3 regions of the Agromyces tropicus genome follow, and region 3 is predicted to be linked to each of the others. Evidence: predicted binding sites of a transcription regulator. Region 3 holds the regulator's gene; each other region holds the start of a gene.
The links. Region 3 encodes LexA, which represses DNA repair genes until DNA is damaged. Its sites were predicted from a motif close to TCGAACANNTGTTCGA; they were not measured.
Positions count from the first base shown of each region.

Region 1: ABD230_RS15035 (HNH endonuclease signature motif containing protein) is a predicted target of LexA. The motif match lies at 1,752-1,767, and genes of this name have one in related genera.
Region 2: uvrA (excinuclease ABC subunit UvrA) is a predicted target of LexA. The motif match lies at 2,198-2,213, and genes of this name have one in related genera.

Region 1 covers NZ_BAAAPW010000005.1:155,036-159,422, reverse strand. The annotation lists gene ABD230_RS15040 (DUF1905 domain-containing protein) at 1-198, shown strand, start outside; gene ABD230_RS15035 (HNH endonuclease signature motif containing protein) at 282-1,712, opposite strand; gene ABD230_RS15030 (alpha/beta hydrolase) at 1,874-2,875, shown strand; gene ABD230_RS15025 (ABC1 kinase family protein) at 2,923-4,387, opposite strand, start outside.
Region 2 covers NZ_BAAAPW010000001.1:393,460-397,846, reverse strand. The annotation lists gene coaE (dephospho-CoA kinase) at 1-25, shown strand, start outside; gene uvrB (excinuclease ABC subunit UvrB) at 95-2,158, shown strand; gene uvrA (excinuclease ABC subunit UvrA) at 2,269-4,387, shown strand, end outside.
Region 3 covers NZ_BAAAPW010000004.1:20,176-24,562, forward strand. The annotation lists gene ABD230_RS12520 (histidinol-phosphate transaminase) at 1-942, opposite strand, end outside; gene ABD230_RS12525 (LysM peptidoglycan-binding domain-containing protein) at 999-1,361, opposite strand; gene lexA (transcriptional repressor LexA) at 1,647-2,324, shown strand; gene metE (5-methyltetrahydropteroyltriglutamate--homocysteine S-methyltransferase) at 2,398-4,387, opposite strand, start outside.

The sequences.
Region 1 (4,387 bases), on a different contig from region 3:
ATCCCCGGATCCGCCGAGTTCTTCGGAACGGGCAAGACGGTCCGGGTCGACGCGAGCATCGACGAGGTGCGTCTCGAGAACGTCGGCGCGATGGTGACCGGCACCGGCGGCCACATGGTGTCGCTCAACGCGAAGGTGCGGAAGGCCCTCGGCAAGGACAAGGGCGACCCGGTCGACGTCACCATCACCAGGCGGTAGGTTCCGCGGCTGCGCCGCGGGGCGTCGACTGACGCCGCGGTCCGCGTCGCGCAGTGCCGCGGCTTCAGGCGGCGCGGTCGGGGTCACGCCGCCCGGATCTCGCGCACCTCGAATCGCGCACGCCCGCCGAGACGCGGCACCTGCTCCGGATCGATGTGCGGCGGTGGAATGAACCACACGTCGTTCGGGCTCGCGTGGATCCGCCACCCGTCGCGGTGGATCATGTGGTGGCAGAAGCTGCACAGGAGCACGCCGTTCGAGAGATCGGTCGGGCCGGCATCCCGTTCCCACCAGCGGATGTGGTGGGCTTCGACGTAGCCGATGTTCTGCCCGCATGAGGCGCAGCCGCCATCGCGCTCGCCGAGTGCGAGGCGCTGGACCCGGGTGAAGAGGCGGGCGGCTCGCCCGAGGTCGAGCGGAAGGCTCTCGCCGCCGAGCACGGCGGGGATGAGCTCGGCGTCAGCAGCCATGCGGCGGGCCGTGCCGGCGGAGACGGGCTGATCGAGCCCGTCGATGCGCGCGCGTCCGAGCCCGCTGACGAGCGTGTCGAGGTCGACCCGGATGACCACCGTGGTCTTGGCCAGCGGCGCGAGCGTCTGCGCGCACCCGAGGGTGTGGCGTGCGAGCGCGGCGAGCGCGTCGGCCTGGATCTGCGGGATCGACCGTCGATCCTCCACGGCCGGCATCCGCGCGCCGTCGCCGACGCTGCTCCGACGCCGCACCGCGTCGCTCACGAGTGCCTCGATCGCCGCCTTCACCGGCGCTGCGCTCTCGGGGTCGAGACGCGCATGCAGGTGCACCATGCCGCGTCCGTCCTCCCGCATCGTCACCGCGCGGTCGGATCGGAGCTCGTCCTCCCGGGGCTCCACGCCGTCGGGATCGAGCCGAGCCTCCGCCTCGCGCACCCCGCGCGTGAGCGTCTCGAGCGGAACACGCCCGGCCAGGTCGACGAGCGCGGCTTCGACGATCTCGACCCGCGACACCTCGGCGCTCGCCGACGCCCGGTCGAGCATCGTCGTGATGGCGGACGCCGCCTCGATGCTGATGGTCGCCGCCTCGAGGGCGGCCGCGACCTGCGGATGCCGGGACGGCGCGCGTTCCCCACTGAAGGTCTGTCGCCCCGCCGTCGCCGTGCCGACGGCGATCAACCGCTGTGCCTCGGCGCGCGACGCCCCGGTCGCCGCCGCGATGAGCCGCGTCGGATTGTGGAACCCGTGGGCCTTCGCGAGGCCGACCTCACCGAACTCGGGGCCGGATCGTCTCGCGACTTCAGCGGCCACCCTCGCGAACACGGCATCGACGTCGCGCCGAAGCTTCGCGAGCGCGTCGGTGACCCGCACCAGACCCGCGTCGCTCATCCGCTCCACCTCGGCCTGGACCGTCTCCCCGCTCGCGCCCCACGCCGGCATCGCGCTCGTCCACGCCTCACCGAGCGCGTGCATCTCGCGCTCGAGCGAGGCCGGTGCGTGCGACACCGGCCTCGCCGTCGGCGCGGGGTGCGAGGGCTGTTCCATGCCTTCATCCTGCCTGCACCCACCGACATCCGCGTGCGCCCGAATACATATCTGACCAGCAATTTATCCTGTGCACAAATCGCGCGCACCAGACCCTGTGGAGGACACGTCGCGCCCCGAGGCATCCGTTCGCCGCTCCGCATGGAAGGATCGGACCCACCATGACGGGCACCCGCGCACCTGACGTGCATCCCAGCCCGGCGCGCATGCGCGTCGCCGACCTGCACCCGGACCTCCGACGTGCCTACCGCTGGTTCCCCCGGCCGCGGATCCGGCATCGATGGCAGCGACGGATGGCGCAGGCGGCGCTCGCGCTGATCCCATCGCCCAGACCTACTGACGGATCGCGTTTCGAACGCGTCGAGTTCTCCGCTCCCGGCACGGGCGTGCGGGTCTTCACGCCCGTCGACCCGGCCGGCCCCGCGACGAGCGCACGAGGCGCACTGCTGTGGATCCATGGCGGTGGGTTCGTGATCGGCGCCGCCGCGCAGGACGACACCTGGTGCGCGCGGCTCGCCGAGCGGCTCGGCGTCGTGGTCGTCTCGGTCGAGTACCGCCTCGCCCCGGAGCATCCGTTCCCGGTACCGCTCGACGACTGCCTCACCGCGTGGCAGTGGCTGCAGGATGCCGCGTCCGCCCGCGGCATCGACCCCACCCGGGTCGCGGTCGGCGGGCAGAGCGCGGGCGGCGGACTCGCGGCCGCGCTCGCGCAGCGCCTCCTCGCCGACGGTGGGCCGCGCCCTGCGGCGCAACTGCTGTACTGCCCGATGCTCGACGACCGCACCGCCGCGCGCCGCGACCTCGACGCGGTCCGGCACTTCGCGTGGACCAACCGCGACAACCTCGTCGGCTGGTCCTCGTACCTGCACGCCCCGCCGGGTGCCGACGTCGTGCCCGACTTCGCCGTGCCTGCCCGACGCGCCGACCTGACCGGCCTGCCGCCGGCGTGGATCGGCGTCGGCGACATCGACCTGTTCCACGACGAGGACCTCGCCTACGCCGCGGCGCTCCGTGATGCCGGCGTCGAGTGCACGGCCGACGTGGTGCCGGGGGCACCGCACGGCTTCGAGTCGATCGCCCGCGGCGCCGAGGTGACGCACGCGTTCCAGGCGCGGGCGCGCGCGTGGCTGGGGGAGCGACTCGCGGCATCCGCCGACGGCTGAGCAGGGGCGGCGCACGCCGTACGCCCGCCGGATCCGGACACCAGGTCCTATCGCGGCCCGCGCCGCGCGAACGCTCCGGCGAACACCGCATGCAGCAGCGGGATCACCGACACCCCGAGCAGGATCCCGCCCCACACCGGCTCGTCGAGGCGGAGCAGGATGCCGCCGAGGAAGAGGCCCACGAAGATCACGGCCGACACGATGCGACCTGCGGTGCGCTCGAGCCGCGACATCCGCTGTTCGATCTTCGGCGAGGTCGCGACGAGTCGCCCCTGCTCGATCCGGTCGACGACCTTGTCGAGGCGCTGCGGCAGCCGCCAGGCCGTGCCGACCACGGACACCGCCTCGCGACCGAGCGCCTGCACGAGGTTGCCGCGCTCGTCGCGGAGCAGTTGGGCGGCGTAGGGCTCGACCGCGTCCCAGATGTTGAACTCGGGGTCGAGCGAGCTGCACATGCCCGACGTCAGGGACATGGCGCGGATGATGAGCAGGAAGTTCTCGGGCAGCTGGAACGGCAGCGTCCGCATGACCTCCCCGAACTCGATCGCGAACCGGCGCAGCTCGCGCTCGTCGACCTGCGCGAGCTCGGCGAAGCCCATGCCGCCGAAGCGGGCGAACAGCTCGGTCATCGCCCGTTCGAGCTCCGCGGTCTCGGCGGTCGGCAGCAGGAAGCCGACGCTGCGGAAGCTCTCGACCAGCCGCTTCCCGTCGCGCGCGGCGACCGCGATCATCAGCTGCTGCAACGCCTGCCGCAGCCCGTCGGGCACCTGCCCCATCATCCCGAAGTCGATGAAGGTGAGCTTCCAGGCGGGCGCGGCGGCCGAGCCGGGCGAGTCGGCCGAGCCGGGCTCAGCAGCGGATGCCGCGTCCGGCGCCGGCCCCGCGGCATCCGTTTCGTTCGACGGCGTCGAAGCGGATGCCGCGGCATCCGCCCCACCCGACAGCACCCCGACCGGGGTGACGAAGATGTTCCCCGGGTGCGGGTCGGCGTGGAAGTACCCGTCGCGGAACAGCTGGTCGAACATGACGGTCGCGAACTGCGCGGCGACGGCCTTCGGGTCGATGCCGGCGGCGATGAGGGCGGCGCGGTCGTTGATCTTGATCGCGGTGACGTCGGCGAGGGTGAGCACGCGGCGCGTCGTGCGCTCCCACACGACCTCGGGTGCGGCGACGCGGGGGTCGCCCGCGAAGCTCGCGGCGAAGCGCTCGGCGTTCTGGCCCTCGTGGAGGTAGTCGATCTCCTCCAGGCTCGTGGTGGCGAACTCCTCGACGAGCCCGGGCAGGTCGACGCGCTTCGCGACGAATCGCACGCGGCTGAGCCAGTCGGCGACGCGGCGCAGCGCCGCGAGGTCGACGTCGACGATCACCTCGATGCCGGGCCGCTGCACCTTCACGACGGCGTCGTCGTAGCCCATGTCGGCGGCGTCGACGGGGGAGAGGCGGGCGCGGTGCGCCTGGCCGAGGGATGCCGCGGCCACCGGGGTCGGGTCGAACGACGCGTACGCGCGCTCG
Region 2 (4,387 bases), on a different contig from region 3:
GGCGCGGGAGCGACCGAGCGGATGACGCGGGGCGCGGCGTTCGCTGACCGCGATCCCGGCCGCGCTGTCGGTGGGCGAACCTAGACTCGAATCCATGCAGTCCACCCGTTCCGTGCGCCCGTTCGAGGTCGTCAGCGAGTACGCACCGAGCGGCGACCAGCCGCAGGCGATCGCCGACCTGGCGGGCCGGATCAACGCCGGCGAGACCGACGTCGTGCTCCTCGGCGCGACCGGCACCGGCAAGTCGGCCACGACCGCGTGGCTCATCGAGCAGGTGCAGCGGCCGACGCTCGTGCTCGCGCACAACAAGACCCTCGCGGCACAGCTCGCGAACGAGTTCCGCGAGCTCATGCCGAACAACGCGGTCGAGTACTTCGTCTCGTACTACGACTACTACCAGCCCGAAGCCTACGTCCCGCAGACGGACACCTTCATCGAGAAGGACTCCTCGATCAACGCCGAGGTCGAGCGGCTGCGTCACTCGACGACGAACTCGCTGCTGAGCCGCCGCGACGTCGTCGTCGTATCGACGGTGTCGTGCATCTACGGCCTCGGCACGCCCGAGGAGTACCTCAACGCGATGATGCCGCTCCAGGTCGGGCAGCGCGTCGACCGCGACTGGCTCATCCGCAAGTTCGTGTCGATGCAGTACCAGCGCAACGACGTCGCGTTCTCGCGCGGCACCTTCCGCGTCCGCGGCGACACCATCGAGATCATCCCGGTCTACGAGGAGCACGCGATCCGCATCGAGATGTTCGGCGACGAGGTCGAGGCGCTGCACAGCCTGCACCCGCTCACCGGCTCGGTGATCGCCAAGCTCGACGCGGTGCCGGTCTTCCCGGCGTCGCACTACGTCGCCAGCGTCGACGTCATGCAGCGCGCCATCGGCACCATCCGCGACGAGCTCGACGAGCGGCTGCAGGAGCTCGAGCGCGAGGGCAAGCTGCTCGAGGCGCAGCGCCTGCGCATGCGCACGACGTTCGACCTCGAGATGATGGAGCAGATCGGCTTCTGCTCCGGTATCGAGAACTACTCGCGGCACATCGACGGCCGTGCGCCGGGCGAGGCGCCGCACTGCCTGCTCGACTACTTCCCCGACGACTACCTCGTGGTGATCGACGAATCGCACGTCACGGTGCCGCAGATCGGCGCGATGTACGAGGGCGACGCGTCGCGCAAGCGGACGCTCGTCGAGCACGGGTTCCGCCTGCCCAGCGCGCTCGACAACCGGCCGCTGAAGTGGGACGAGTTCAAGGACCGGGTCGGGCAGACCGTCTACCTCTCGGCGACCCCCGGCAGGTACGAGTTGGGCATCGCCGACGGCGTGGTCGAGCAGATCATCCGCCCGACGGGACTCGTCGACCCCGAGATCGTGGTGAAGCCCACGAAGGGCCAGATCGACGACCTGCTGGAGGAGATCCGGGCTCGCGCCGAGCGCGACGAGCGCGTGCTCGTGACGACGCTCACGAAGCGGATGGCGGAGGAGCTCACCGACTTCCTCACCGAGGCGGGGGTGCGCGTCCGCTACCTCCACTCCGACGTCGACACGCTGCGACGGGTCGAGTTGCTCACCGAACTCCGAGCCGGCGTCTACGACGTACTGGTCGGCATCAACCTGCTGCGCGAGGGCCTCGATCTGCCCGAGGTCTCGCTCGTGGCGATCCTGGACGCCGACAAGGAGGGCTTCCTGCGCTCGTCGACCTCGCTCATCCAGACCATCGGCCGTGCGGCGCGCAACGTGTCGGGTCAGGTGCACATGTATGCCGACGTCGAGACGGAGTCGATGCAGCTCGCGATCGAGGAGACGAACCGCCGCCGCGAGAAGCAGCTCGAGTACAACCGGGTGAACGGCATCGACCCGGCGCCGCTCCGCAAGCGCATCGCCGACATCACCGAGGTGCTCGCCCGCGAGGGCGCCGACACCGCGGCGCTGTTCGCCGGGCGCGATGCGCGGTCCACCTCGCCCGTGCCGATGAAGCGCGACGGCATCGCCGCTGCGGGCGCGAACGACCTCGAGGAACTGATCCGCGACCTCAACGACCAGATGCTCGAGGCCGCGGGCGAGCTGAAGTTCGAGCTCGCCGCCCGGCTGCGCGACGAGGTCTCCGAGCTCAAGCGCGAGCTCAGGCAGATGGAGAAGGCGGGCCACCTCGGCTAGTCGGCGAACGGGGGAGCGGCGCCCCGGTCCGCCGACGCCTCGAACGTGTGTTCGCTCTCAGCACGAGCGCGTGCGGCAGGAGTGTCGGAGGTCGTTCGTAGACTCGTAGGGTGCCAGTTTCACGTCTCGATGCCCATGCGCGCCTGAGTGTCCGCGGGGCCCGCGTCCACAACCTGCGCGACGTCGATGTCGAGATCCCCCGCGATGCGATGGTGGTCTTCACTGGACTGTCCGGGTCGGGCAAGTCCTCGCTCGCGTTCGACACGATCTTCGCCGAGGGCCAGCGTCGCTACGTCGAGTCGCTCTCCGCGTACGCGCGCCAGTTCCTGGGGCAGGTCGACCGCCCCGACGTCGACTTCATCGAGGGGCTCAGCCCCGCGGTCTCGATCGACCAGAAGTCGACGAACCGCAACCCGCGATCGACGGTCGGCACGATCACCGAGATCTACGACTACATGCGACTGCTGTGGGCGCGCATCGGCGTCCCGCACTGCCCCGTGTGCGGCGAGCGGATCCAGCGGCAGACCGTGCAGCAGATCGCCGACCGGCTCATGGAGCTCGAGTCCGGTACGCGCTTCCAGGTGCTCAGCCCGGTCGTCTCGCAGAAGAAGGGCGAGTTCGTCGACCTGTTCCGCGAGCTCTCCGGGCAGGGCTACTCCCGCGCGGTCGTCGACGGCGAGCTCATCCGGCTCGACGAGCCGCCGAAGCTGAAGAAGCAGGTCAAGCACGACATCTCGGTCGTGATCGACCGACTCGTCGCCTCCGACGACATCCTCGGCCGCCTCACCGACTCGCTCGAGACGGCGCTGCGCCTGACCGACGGGCTCGTCCAGGTCAACTACGTCGACCGCGACGGCGACGCGGCGTGGCAGACGTTCTCCGAGAAGCTGAGCTGCCCGAACCAGCACCCCATCGCGCTCACCGAGATCGAGCCGCGCACGTTCTCGTTCAACGCCCCGTTCGGGGCGTGCCCGGAGTGCTCGGGCCTCGGCACCCGCATGTCGGTCGACGAGGACCTGCTGCTCGGCGACCCGTCGCTCAGCATCTCCGAGGGCGTCATCCTGCCCTGGACCTCGCAGGGCAAGAGCCTCTACAACTACTACGAGAAGCTCCTCGACGGGCTCGCCCGCGACCTCGACTTCTCCCTCGACACCCCGTGGGAGGAGCTCGACGACGACGCGCGCAACGCCGTGCTCCGGGGCGACAACTTCGAGGTGCGCGTGCGCTGGCGCAACCGCTACGGCCGCGAGATGAGCTACACGTCCGGCTTCGAGGGGGTCGTGCCCTACATCGAGCGGCAGTACCTGCAGGCCGAGACCGACGTGCAGCGGGCCCGGTGGGCGGAGTACCTGCGCGAGGTCCCCTGCCCGGTCTGCCGCGGCGACCGGCTGAAGCCCGAGGTGCTCGCCGTGCTCATCCACGACGCGTCGATCGCCGACGTCTGCCGCCTCAGCCTGCACGACGCACGAGCGTTCATGGACCGGCTCGAGCTCACCGACCGCGAGCAGACGATCGCGGCGCAGGTGCTCCGCGAGATCAAGCTGCGGCTCGACTTCCTCATCCGGGTCGGCCTCAGCTACCTCGACCTCGCCCGCGCAGCCGGCACGCTGTCCGGCGGCGAGGCGCAGCGCATCCGCCTGGCCACGCAGATCGGTTCGGGCCTCACGGGCGTGCTCTACGTGCTCGACGAGCCGAGCATCGGCCTGCACCAGCGCGACAACCGCCGGCTGATCGACACGCTGGTCGCGCTGCGCGACCTCGGCAACACGCTCATCGTCGTCGAGCACGACGAGGACACGATCCGCACGGCCGACTGGATCGTCGACATCGGCCCCGGTGCCGGCGTGCACGGCGGCACGGTCGTGCACAGCGGCAGCTACGCCGAGCTGATGAAGAACACCGAGTCGCTGACCGGCGACTACCTCGCCGGGCGCAAGGAGATCGCGATCCCGCCGTCCCGGCGCGCGATCGACCGCGAGCGCGTGATCCGCGTCGAGGGGGCGCAGGCGAACAACCTCCGCGGGGTCGACGTCGAGTTCCCGCTCGGCACCTTCACGGCGGTGACGGGCGTGAGCGGGTCGGGCAAGTCCTCGCTCGTGAACGACATCCTCTACCGCGTGCTCGCCAACCGGCTCAACGGGGCGCGCAAGGTGCCGGGCAAGCACCGTCGCGTCACCGGGCTCGAGCACCTCGACAAGGTCGTGCACGTCGACCAGGCACCCATCGGCC
Region 3 (4,387 bases):
GTGGGGATCGACGACCCCGCCGAACAGCACGAAGTTCGCGCCGCTGCGGTACGGCCGGAACCCCATGGCCGCGAGCTCGCGCGAGATGCGGTCGCGCTGGCCTCGGATCTCGTCGACCATGGCGAGCATCTCGTCGGCGTGCGCGAGCGCGCCCAGCGCGGCGGCCTGGGTGAGCGCCGACAGGTGGTACGGCAGGCGGACGAGTCGCAGTGCGTCGACGACGGCCGGGTCGGCGGCGAGGTAGCCGACGCGCGCCCCCGCGAACGCGAACGCCTTGCTCATGGTGCGTGAGACGAGCAGCCTCGGGTGCCCGTCGAGGATCGTCAGCGCGCTCGGCGTGCCGGGGTCGGCGAACTCCTGGTACGCCTCGTCGACCACGACGATGCCGCGCGCCGCCTCGGCGACCGCCGCGATCGTCTCGAGCGACAACGGCGTGCCGGTGGGGTTGTTCGGCGAGCAGAGCAGGACCACGTCGGGGTCGTGCGCCTCGATCGCGGCGACCGCGGTCGCGGGCGAGAGTTCGAAGTCCGCATCGCGGTCGGCGGCGATCCAGCCGGTCCCGGTGCCGGAGGAGAGCAGGCCGTACATCGAGTACGTGGGACCGAATCCGAGCGCGGTGCGCCCGGGCCCGCCGAAGGCCTGGAGGACGTGCTGGAGCACCTCGTTCGAGCCGTTGGCGGCCCAGAGCTGCTCGGGCGTCAGTCCGTGGCCGAGGTAGCGGGCGAGCGCGGTGCGCAGTTCGGTGAACTCGCGGTCGGGGTAGCGGTTGAGGCCGACGATCGCGGCGGCGACGCGGGCGACGATGTCGTGAGCGACGTCCTCCGGGATGGGGTGCGTGTTCTCGTTGACGTTGAGCGCCACGGGGACGTGCTGCTGCGGGGCGCCGTACGGCGCCTTCCCTCGGAGGTCGTCGCGGATCGGGAGGTCGTCGAGACTCGTCACCGATCAATGCTATCCGCGCCGCCCGCCGTGTTTCGGGCCGCGGGTCACGAGCCGGGTCAGCCGCCGATCGCGGGCAGCACCAGTTCCTGCCCGGGCTGGACGACCGCGTCCTGGAGGCCGTTCAGCCGCATGATCTCGTAGATCACCTCGCGCGGGTCCGCGGACGGCGCGATGGACTCGGCGATGCCCCAGAGCGTGTCGCCGGCGCCGACCTCCACGGTCTCGAAGGCGACGGCGGGGCGACCGTCGTCGATGCCCGCCTCAGCACCGCCCGAGGACAGGGCGCCGACGAGCACGCCCACCGCGATCGGGAGCGCGGCCAGGGTCGTGACCACGGCACGCCCGCGACGGGTCAGCCTGAGCCGCGTCCGCGGCGTCGCGAAGCCGGGCATCGCCGGAGCCGCGCCGGCGGCTCCCATCACCACTGCACTCATTCCGCACCTCCCGGGATCCAGCCCCGCATCCGGCCCTCGGCCGGGAAGGCCGGATGCGAAGCTGTGTTCCGAATATATCTTCGAACGTTCGAGGCTGCAAGCACCGGATGGTGGGATTCCGGGCCCTGATTCCGCGACACACTCGAACGGATGTTTGTCGTGCGCGTGCGAGGCGGATACAGTTTCGAATGTCCGACGACAGTCGAACATCGACCACCGACATCCGGGCCGACGCGGTCCCGACGAGAGGCGAGGCACGTGAGCATCGACATCGACCAGGCACGCGGCGCGAGCGGCCGGTCGCGTCGGCGCAAGACGCTGAGCCCGAAGCAGCTCGCGATCCTCGAGGTCATCCGCGCGTCCGTCGCCGAGCGGGGCTACCCGCCGAGCATGCGCGAGATCGGCGACGCCGTCGGGCTCTCCTCGCTCTCCAGCGTCACCCACCAGCTCAACCAGCTCGAGCTCGCCGGCTACCTGCGGCGCGACCCGAACCGGCCGCGCGCGCTCGAGATCCTCATCGACGTCCCCGGCACCGAGCCGCGCACGGCCGCGGTCGAACCCGCGCCCGTCGGCGACGCCGCCATGGTGCCGCTCGTCGGCCGCATCGCCGCCGGCGTGCCGATCACCGCCGAGCAGCAGATCGAGGAGGTCTTCCCCCTCCCCCGTCAGCTCGTCGGCAAGGGCGAGCTGTTCATCCTCAAGGTCGTCGGCGACTCGATGGTCGACGCCGCGATCTGCGACGGCGACTGGGTGGTGGTGCGCTCCCAGCGCACGGCCGAGAACGGCGAGATCGTCGCGGCCATGCTCGACGGCGAGGCGACCGTGAAGGTCTTCCGCCAGCGCGACGGCCACACCTGGCTGCTCCCCCGCAACTCGGCCTTCGAGCCCATCCTCGGCGACGAGTCCGAGGTGCTCGGCAAGGTCGTCGCCGTCCTCCGCACGGTCTGAGGCCGCGCGGCCCGGCACGACGAGGGGCGGATGCCGCAGGCACGTGCCCGCGGCATCCGCCCCTCGCGTGGAGTCAGGCCGTCGCGGCCACCGCGACCTCGTCGCGGACCGCCCGGGTCGCCTCGACGATGTTCGCGAGCGACGCGACCGTCTCGTCGTAGCCGCGCGTCTTCAGGCCGCAGTCCGGGTTCACCCAGAGCCGGCCGGCCGGCACGCCCTCGACCGCGCGCTCGAGCAGCGAGCGCACCTCGTCGACGCTCGGCACGCGCGGCGAGTGGATGTCGTAGACGCCGGGACCCACGCCGTGGTCGAACCCGCTCGCCGAGAGGTCCCCGACGACCTCCATGCGGCTGCGCGCCGCCTCGATCGAGGTGACGTCGGCGTCGAGCTCCCGGATCGCGTCGATGACGACACCGAACTCCGAGTAGCAGAGGTGCGTGTGCACCTGCGTTGCCGGTGCCGCGCCGCCCGTGGCCAGCCGGAAGGCGCCGACCGACCACTCGAGGTAGGCGGGCTGGTCGGCGCGCTTCAGCGGGAGCAGCTCGCGCAGTGCGGGCTCGTCGACCTGGATGACGCGGATGCCGGCCTGCTCGAGGTCGCCGATCTCGTCGCGCAGGGCGAGCGCGACCTGGCGGGCCGTGTCGCCCAGCGGCTGGTCGTCGCGGACGAACGACCACGCGAGGATCGTGACCGGACCGGTGAGCATGCCCTTGACCGGCTTCTCCGAGAGCGACTGCGCGTAGGTCGACCACTCCACCGTCATCGGCGCCGGGCGCGAGACGTCGCCCCACAGGATCGACGGACGCGTGCAGCGGGAGCCGTACGACTGCACCCAGCCGTGCTGCGTCACCGCGAAGCCGTCGAGCAGCTCGGCGAAGTACTGCACCATGTCGTTGCGCTCGGGCTCGCCGTGGACGAGCACGTCGAGGCCCAGGTCCTCCTGCAGGCGGATGACGCGGGAGATCTCCTCGCGCATGAGCTCCCGGTACCCGGCCTCCGTGAGCTCCCCCTTCACGAGCCGCGCACGAGCGCGGCGGATGTCGGCGGTCTGCGGGAACGAGCCGATCGTCGTGGTCGGAAGGGCCGGCAGCGCGAGGTCGTCCTGCGCCGCCACGCGCGCGTCGTACGCGGCGCGCGCGAACGCGCTCGCGTCGAGCGCGGCGAGCCGGTCGCGCACCGCGGGCACGCGCACGCCGGGAGCCGCGGCACGGTCGGCGAGGGCGGCGGACGCCGCGTCCAGGTCGGCCGCCACGGTGTCGCGCCCCTCGGCGAGGCCGCGCGCGAGGACGGCGACCTGGGCGACCTTCTGGTCGGCGAAGGCGAGCCAGCTCACGAGACGGGCGTCGAGTGCGGACTCCTCGTCGACGTCGTGCGGGACGTGCAGGAGCGAGGTGGAGGTCGAGACGGCGACCGAACCCGAGAACGAGCCGAGCGCCTCCGCACGGGCGAACGCGTGCGCGAGGTCGCCGCGCCAGATGTTGTGGCCGTCGACCACGCCGGCGACGAGGGTCTTCGCGGCGAGCGCCTCCTCGGTCACCGGGTCGAGCTGCGCCGGCAGGTCGCCGCGGACCAGGTCGAGCCCGATCGCCTCGACGGGCGTCGCCGCGAGGACGGGCAGCGCCGCGTCGAGGTCACCGTACGGCGCGGCCACGAAGACCGCCGGGCGGTCGTCGGCCGCGCCCAGGGCGTCGTACGCCGCCGCGACGGCCTCGAGCACGCGGTCGCGCGGCTCGTCGAGGCTCTCGCTCACGAGCGCCGGCTCGTCGAGCTGCACCCATTCCGCACCGGCGGCGGCGAGCTCGGCCAGCAGCGTCCGGTACACGGGCAGCAGGTCGGCGAGGCGGTCCAGCGGACGGAAGCCGTCGGGCGCGTCGTCGGCCGCCTTCGAGAGCAGGAGGAACGTGACGGGTCCGACCAGCACCGGGCGCGTGACGAACCCGGCCTCGCGTGCCTCGCGCACCTGGGCGACCAGCGCGGCGGCGTTCGGGGCGAACGCGGTGTCCGGGGCGATCTCGGGCACCAGGTAGTGGTAGTTCGAGTCGAACCACTTCGTCATCTCGAGC